DNA from 2 places in the Microbacterium sp. LB12 genome. Region 2 is predicted to be linked to the other one. Evidence: predicted binding sites of a transcription regulator. Region 2 holds the regulator's gene; the other holds the start of a gene.
The links. Region 2 encodes LexA, which represses DNA repair genes until DNA is damaged. Its sites were predicted from a motif close to TCGAACANNTGTTCGA; they were not measured.
Positions count from the first base shown of each region.

Region 1: the regulator LexA is predicted to act here: its motif matches at 1,669-1,684, upstream of recA (recombinase RecA).

Region 1 is NZ_JBBCPF010000003.1:200,442-203,845, reverse strand. It holds gene pgsA (CDP-diacylglycerol--glycerol-3-phosphate 3-phosphatidyltransferase) at 1-435, shown strand, start outside; gene WFM69_RS07985 (CinA family protein) at 432-920, shown strand; gene WFM69_RS07980 (helix-turn-helix domain-containing protein) at 1,062-1,370, shown strand; gene WFM69_RS07975 (DUF3046 domain-containing protein) at 1,388-1,612, shown strand; gene recA (recombinase RecA) at 1,882-2,931, shown strand; gene WFM69_RS07965 (regulatory protein RecX) at 3,219-3,404, shown strand, end outside.
Region 2 is NZ_JBBCPF010000004.1:267,322-270,725, reverse strand. It holds gene WFM69_RS09980 (histidinol-phosphate transaminase) at 1-820, opposite strand, end outside; gene WFM69_RS09975 (LysM peptidoglycan-binding domain-containing protein) at 884-1,252, opposite strand; gene lexA (transcriptional repressor LexA) at 1,544-2,230, shown strand; gene WFM69_RS09965 (hypothetical protein) at 2,246-2,650, opposite strand; gene WFM69_RS09960 (S9 family peptidase) at 2,708-3,404, shown strand, end outside.

The DNA of each region.
Region 1 (3,404 bases), on a different contig from region 2:
ATCGTCGGGATCTCCACCGACTGGGTCGACGGTTACCTGGCGCGCAAGTACGACATCGTCAGCGACTTCGGGAAACTGTGGGACCCGATCGCGGACAAGCTCCTCACCGGCGCAGGTTTTGTTGGACTCGCAATCCTCGGTGAGGTCAACTGGTGGATCGTGGCGATCATCCTGATCCGTGAGTGGGGGATCACGATCCACCGCCTCATGGTCGCCAGCGAACACGTCGTCGCGGCCGCGTGGATGGGCAAGATCAAGACGGCCTTCCAGGGCGTCGCTCTCGGCTGGGCGCTGCTCCCGCTGCACTACCTGATCGGCCTCGGTCCTTGGACACTGATCACGTTCATCCTGATGGTCATCGTGCTGGTGCTGACCGTGGCGAGCGGCATCGACTACATCATGGCGCAGGTGCGCGGCTCGCGCCGAGCCTCGTGACGAAGACGCGCGCGGCAGCAGTGCTGGCGGCGCTGAACAGAAGAGGATGGACACTCGGTGTCGCCGAGTCGCTCACGGGCGGTGCACTCTGTGCCGAGATCGTCTCCGTCCCCGGCGCCTCGACGGTGCTGCTCGGCGGTGTCGTCGCCTATGCCACGCCGGTGAAGTCCACGGTCCTCGGAGTGGATGCCGAGCTGCTCGCCGCACACGGCCCGGTGCATCCCGAGGTGGCCGCGCAGATGGCAGACGGCGTGCGACGGGTCGTGAGCGTCTCGGGGAGACCCGCCGATGTCGGAGTCTCCACCACGGGTATCGCGGGTCCGGACTCACCTGACGGGCAACCGGTCGGCACCGTCCACGTGGGGGTCGTGACACCAGAGGGCGTTCGCACGAAGATGTTCTGCTTCGACGGCGACCGCGGATCGATCCGGTCGCAGTCGGTGGAAGCCGCGCTGGAGGCACTCCTCGAACTGGTCGAGGAATAGCGTCGGCGCCGCGCTGGTTATCACTGATGTGCTCACATTCAAACCACAGCGTTCAGGGGTAGATTTTGAGCAAGCCAGCAGTATTAGACTGGCTGTCTCATCGGGGGAGACCTCGAACGATCACATGGGGAGGAGGTTCCGATGATTCTTGTACGACAGGAAATCGGCGATGTGCTGAGGGACTTCCGCCTGCAGAAGGGGCGCACGCTCCGGCAGGTCGCAAGCAAGGCGTCGGTTGCGCTCGGCTACCTCAGTGAGGTCGAACGCGGTCAGAAGGAAGCCTCGAGCGAGATCCTCGCCTCGGTGGCGGATGCGCTCGATGTGCCCATCTCGACGATCATGCGCGAGGTCGGAGATCGCATCTCCGTGCTCGAAGGCATCCAGGTGTTCCCGGACGTGGTGCCGGACGACCTCGTGGCCTCGATCGAGCCTCAGCTGTCGCTGCACTGATCGCGAGTCGTTGACCGATGCGTCGTAGCGAATTCCTTCGCGCCGTCGATACCGAGTTTCAGGCACGTGCGTCCGCGTTGGTGAACGACCTCGGGCTGTCCGCGTTGCGTGGCCGCACGTCGGTCGAGGCGCTCGCGGATGGCACGCCGCCGCGGGAGATCTGGCTCGCGTTGTGTGCCGAGATGGATGTCCCGGAGAGCCGACGGCACGGTGTCGGCCGACAGGAGCCTCGCGGGCGCTGACTGCAGTTTCGGTGTCCGATGCGTACGGGATGCATGGATCGATTCTCGGCGTGTCGTCGAAGATGTGTTCGAAACGAGCGTAGTCTTCTGCACAAGTGGTTCAGACACTCTGTTCTGCACGGTATGTGAGCTCATCGCGTCGATGTCGGTGGCCTCTCCTACGGTGGAGAACAAGCCGAAGAGCCATTACGCCTTGTCGGAGAGTTCCTCCCAACCGGGAGAGCCGCGACAGCCTACAGGCGGCATCACGCGCGCAGAAGGAGCACATCATGCCATCACCCGCCGACCGCGAGAAGTCCCTCGAGACCGCACTCGCTCAGATCGACCGTCAGTTCGGAAAGGGCTCGGTCATGCGGCTGGGCAGCGATGAGCGTGCCCCCGTGGCCGTCATCCCCACCGGCTCCATCGCCCTCGACGTCGCCCTCGGCGTCGGAGGACTCCCGCGTGGCCGAATCGTCGAGATCTACGGCCCGGAATCGTCGGGTAAGACGACGCTGACCCTGCACGCGATCGCGAACGCGCAGCGCGCTGGCGGAATCGCCGCGTTCATCGACGCGGAGCACGCGCTCGACCCCGACTACGCCGCGAAGCTCGGCGTCGACATCGATGCCCTCCTGGTGTCGCAGCCCGACACCGGTGAGCAGGCCCTCGAGATCGCCGACATGCTCGTGCGCTCGGGCGCGATCGACCTCATCGTCATCGACTCCGTCGCAGCTCTCGTGCCTCGCGCCGAGATCGAGGGCGAGATGGGCGATTCGCACGTGGGTCTGCAGGCTCGCCTCATGTCGCAGGCTCTGCGAAAGCTCACCGGTGGCCTGAATCAGACCAACACCACGATGATCTTCATCAACCAGCTCCGCGAGAAGATCGGTGTCTTCTTCGGCTCGCCCGAGACCACTGCCGGCGGTAAGGCGCTGAAGTTCTATGCGTCTGTGCGCATGGACATCCGTCGTATCGAGACGCTCAAGGACGGCACCGACGCGGTCGGCAACCGCACCAGGGTCAAGGTCGTGAAGAACAAGATGGCTCCGCCGTTCAAGCAGGCCGAGTTCGACATCCTCTACGGCGTCGGAATCTCGCGCGAGGGTAGCCTCATCGACTTCGGCGTGGAGCACGCCATCGTGAAGAAGTCCGGCTCCTGGTACACCTACGACGGCGATCAGCTGGGTCAGGGCAAGGAGAACGCGCGGACGTTCCTGCTCAACAACCCCGACATCGCGCTGGCGATCGAGACGCAGATCAAGCAGAAACTCGGCATCGGCGGACCGGCCGCTGCTCCGGCAGCGGCAGACGAGCTCGCTGAGCGTCGTCCGGCCTGATGAACGACATGCGTGGGGGCGATCCCGATCGGATCGCCCCCATCATCCCTCTCTTCGGCGGCGCTTCGAAGGGTGCGAATCCGCAGGCCGCCACCCCGGATGACGATGCAGCTCATGCCGCGGAAGTCGTGCCACGGCGCACGGGTGACGCCGGGCTCTGGCGCTCGACCTGGGATGCTCCGGTGACGACGGCTCCGACCGAGGATTCTCTCGATGCCGGCTCGCCCAGTGACCGTCATCCGGCGCGGGGAGCCGCGGGTTCTTCGCGAGCGAGGGCTCCGCAGTCCATGACCACCGCGCCCCGCCTGCGCGCGATCGACGGCGGACAGCGAGAGCGGGCTGCCGAAGGGGAGACCCCGTCGCTAGACGACCTCCGTGCCGCGGCGGAGGAGTCTCTCGTGAAGAAGCTCCGCGCGCGATCGCTGTCGGTCTCCGAAGCGCGCAAAGTGCTTCGAGACGGTGGGCTCGACGGG
Region 2 (3,404 bases):
GCATCACGTCGGCGTTGCGCAGTGCCGCGACGGCGGCCGCCTGGGTGAGCGCACTCAGGTGATAGGGCAGGCGCACGAGGCGCAGGGCATCGATGAAGGCAGGATCTGCGGCGAGATAGCCGACGCGCGCCCCGGCGAAGGCGAAGGCCTTGCTCATGGTGCGCGAGACGGCGAGACGCGGGCGCCCCTCGAGCAGCGTCAGCGCGGACGGCGCGTCGTGAGGCGCGAACTCCTGATAGGCCTCATCGACGATGACGACGCCCCGGGACGCCTCATAGACCGCTTCGACGACATCGAGCCCGAGCGGTGTTCCCGTCGGGTTGTTCGGCGAGCACAGGATGATCACGTCGGGGTCGGCGTCGCGCACCTGCTCCGCTGCCTCGTCGGCGGTGATCGTGTAGTCGGGCTGTCGGGTCCCAGCAACCCAGCGCGCACCGGTCCCCTGTGCGATCAGCGGATACATCGAGTAGGTCGGCGCGAACCCGAACGCCGTGCGCCCTGGACCACCGAATGCCTGGAGGATGTGCTGCAGCACCTCGTTGGAACCGTTGCCCGCCCAGATCTGATCGGCGGAGAGGCCGTGCCCGAGGTACCCGGCGAACGCCTCCCGGAGTGCGGTGAACTCACGATCCGGGTAGCGGTTGACATCTCGGATCGCCACCGCGATGTCGTCGAGGATGTCGCTCGCCACGGCATCCGGGACCGGATGCGTGTTCTCGTTCACGTTGAGCGCGATCGGAAGCGGCGCCTGCGGAGCGCCATAGGGCGTCAATCCGCGAAGATCGTCACGTAGCGGAAGATCGTTGAGGGAGAGGGTCACCCTTCCCATGCTAGGCCGCGACCACCTGACCGCTGCACACGTTGCGGCGCGCGACGCCGATGATCAGTTCGTGTACTGAGCCGGAATCGCGAGCCGCTGCCCGATCTGGAGCTCGCCGCCGCGCAGCAGGTTCATGCGGCTGATCTCGCCGATGACGTCGCGCGGGTCCGCATCGGGTGCCACCGAGGTCGCGATCGACCACAGCGTGTCACCCGGCATGACCGTGACGGTCTCGACACTCACGGCCGCGGTGTCTGCTCCGGAGGCGATTGCGCTGCCACCGCTGATCGCGGCGAAGGCGATCCCGATGGCGAGCGGCACGGAGGCGAGGGCGAGCAGCACAGCACGGCCGCGCGCCGTCAACCGCAGTCGCGTCGCCGGACGTGCCGGTGCCGGGATGACTGCCGCGGTGCTGAAGCTGATGCTGCTCATGTGGTGCTCCTTAGCCTGTCCCGGAGCCGTGAAGCCACCGGGGAAGTTGGCGTAGCGTTCGCATCCGCGACTCGGCCGGGAGCCGTTGATGCGAAGCTACTTACCGAAGATATCTTCGAGTTCGAACATCTGTCAAGTATTCTTCGAAACCACACCCGGAAATCAGCCCGACACGCTCGAACAGATCTTCCAGATCGGCCCGAATCTCGGATACGGTTTCGATAAGGACACCCCACCACGGGCCACCGACATTCGAAGAGCGACGTCGGGATCACGCACTGAAGGAGCACCATGAGCGAGAACTCTGCCCCCGAGTCGGAGGCTCCGCGGACGCGCCGTCGCAAGAGCCTGAGTGCGAAGCAGATGGCGATCCTCGAGGTCATCCAGAACTCGATCGCGAACCATGGTTACCCGCCGAGCATGCGCGAGATCGGCGATGCAGTCGGCCTCAAGTCGCTCTCCAGCGTGACCCACCAGCTCGGCCAGCTCGAGCTCAGCGGGTACCTGCGGCGCGACCCTGGCAAGACCAGGGCGATGGAAGTGCTCATCGACCTGCCCGGCAGCAGCACCGAGAACCCCGCCGACGTCGCGACCCCCGTCGGCGACGCCGCACTCGTTCCGCTGGTCGGGCGCATCGCCGCCGGCGTGCCGATCACGGCTGATCAGCAGGTCGAGGAGATCTTCCCGCTCCCCCGCCAACTGGTCGGCAAGGGCGATCTGTTCATGCTCAAGGTCAGCGGTGAGTCGATGATCGACGCCGCGATCTGCGACGGCGACTGGGTCGTCGTGCGATCGCAGAACAGTGCCGAGAACGGCGAGATCGTGGCCGCGATGCTCGATGGCGAGGCGACGGTCAAGGTCCTGCGTCGCCGCGACGGCCACACCTGGCTGCTCCCCCGCAACTCCGCGTTCGAGCCCATCCTCGGCGACGAGGCCGTGATCCTCGGCAAGATCGTCGCGGTGCTGCGCGCGGTCTGAGCCGCCGCGGCGACGCTATGCCGTCGCGCCGTCTGTCGGGTGAGCGTTCAGCCGACGGATGGCGACGACCTGGCTCACCGCGAACAGCGCGACCTCGCACGCGACGGCCAGCACGGCGATCACGACGAGTGCGCTCGATGCCGTGAACGACGCCGCGGCGATGAGCACGCTCGCGAGGATGTTGACGCACAGCACGAGCCGGAGCGCTGACCGCAATCGTGTGCGGGCCACCATCCAGAGCACGAGCGCCGACCAGCCGACGACGACGAGCCCCACCACGGTCAGCAGTAGTGCAGGGAGCGCGATCACCGTCGCGAGCTGAGGCGCGACGACCGCGACGAACGCGCCGAGGATCAGACAGTAGACAGCGTCGAGGCGGAGGCTCCAGCTGCCGATCGCGCGGCCTGTCATGCGGCTCATGACCCCAGTCTTCCATCGCGTGCGATGCCGCGTGTGATCCGCCCATAGGCTCGATGCATGTCGTCGTCTCCGTACGGTTCCTGGTCCTCGTCCTTCTCCCCCGCGTCCGTCGCGGCATCCTCACCGCGCATCGACGGCGCACGGTTCGTCGGCACGGAGATCTGGTGGGGCGAGTCGGTGCCCTCCCAGAAGGGGCGGGTGACGGTGCGGAGCTCTTCCGGGGCCGAGATCCTGCCCGCGCCGTGGAGCGCCCGCTCGCGCGTGCACGAGTACGGCGGAGGCGCCTGGACCGCGGACCACGCGGGCACACTGTACTTCGTGGACGCGGGCGACCAGCGGGTGCACCGGATGGTGCGGGGCGCGGAGCCCGTGCCTCTCACAGCATCCGGCCCTGCGCATGGGGGCCTGCGGGTGCAGGGCGGTCGTCTGCTGGCCGTGCGGGAGGATCTCGCCACGACGCCGCACACGCGCGCGATCATCGAGATCCCTCTCGACGGGTCCGCAGCGGACGATCCCTCCGCGATCCGGGTGATCGCGCGGGGCGAGGGCTTCTACGCGCATCCGGCCCTGTCTCCGGACGGGACCCGCGCGGCGTGGGTCGCCTGGAATCGCGGCCGGATGCCCTGGGAGGAGGCGCACCTGCAGGTGGGCGCACTCGACGGCGGGCAGCCGCAGACGGTCCGCTCCCGCGCGGCACTGCAACCGGAATGGATCAGCGATTCCGACCTGGTCTTCGCCGACGACCCGGACGACC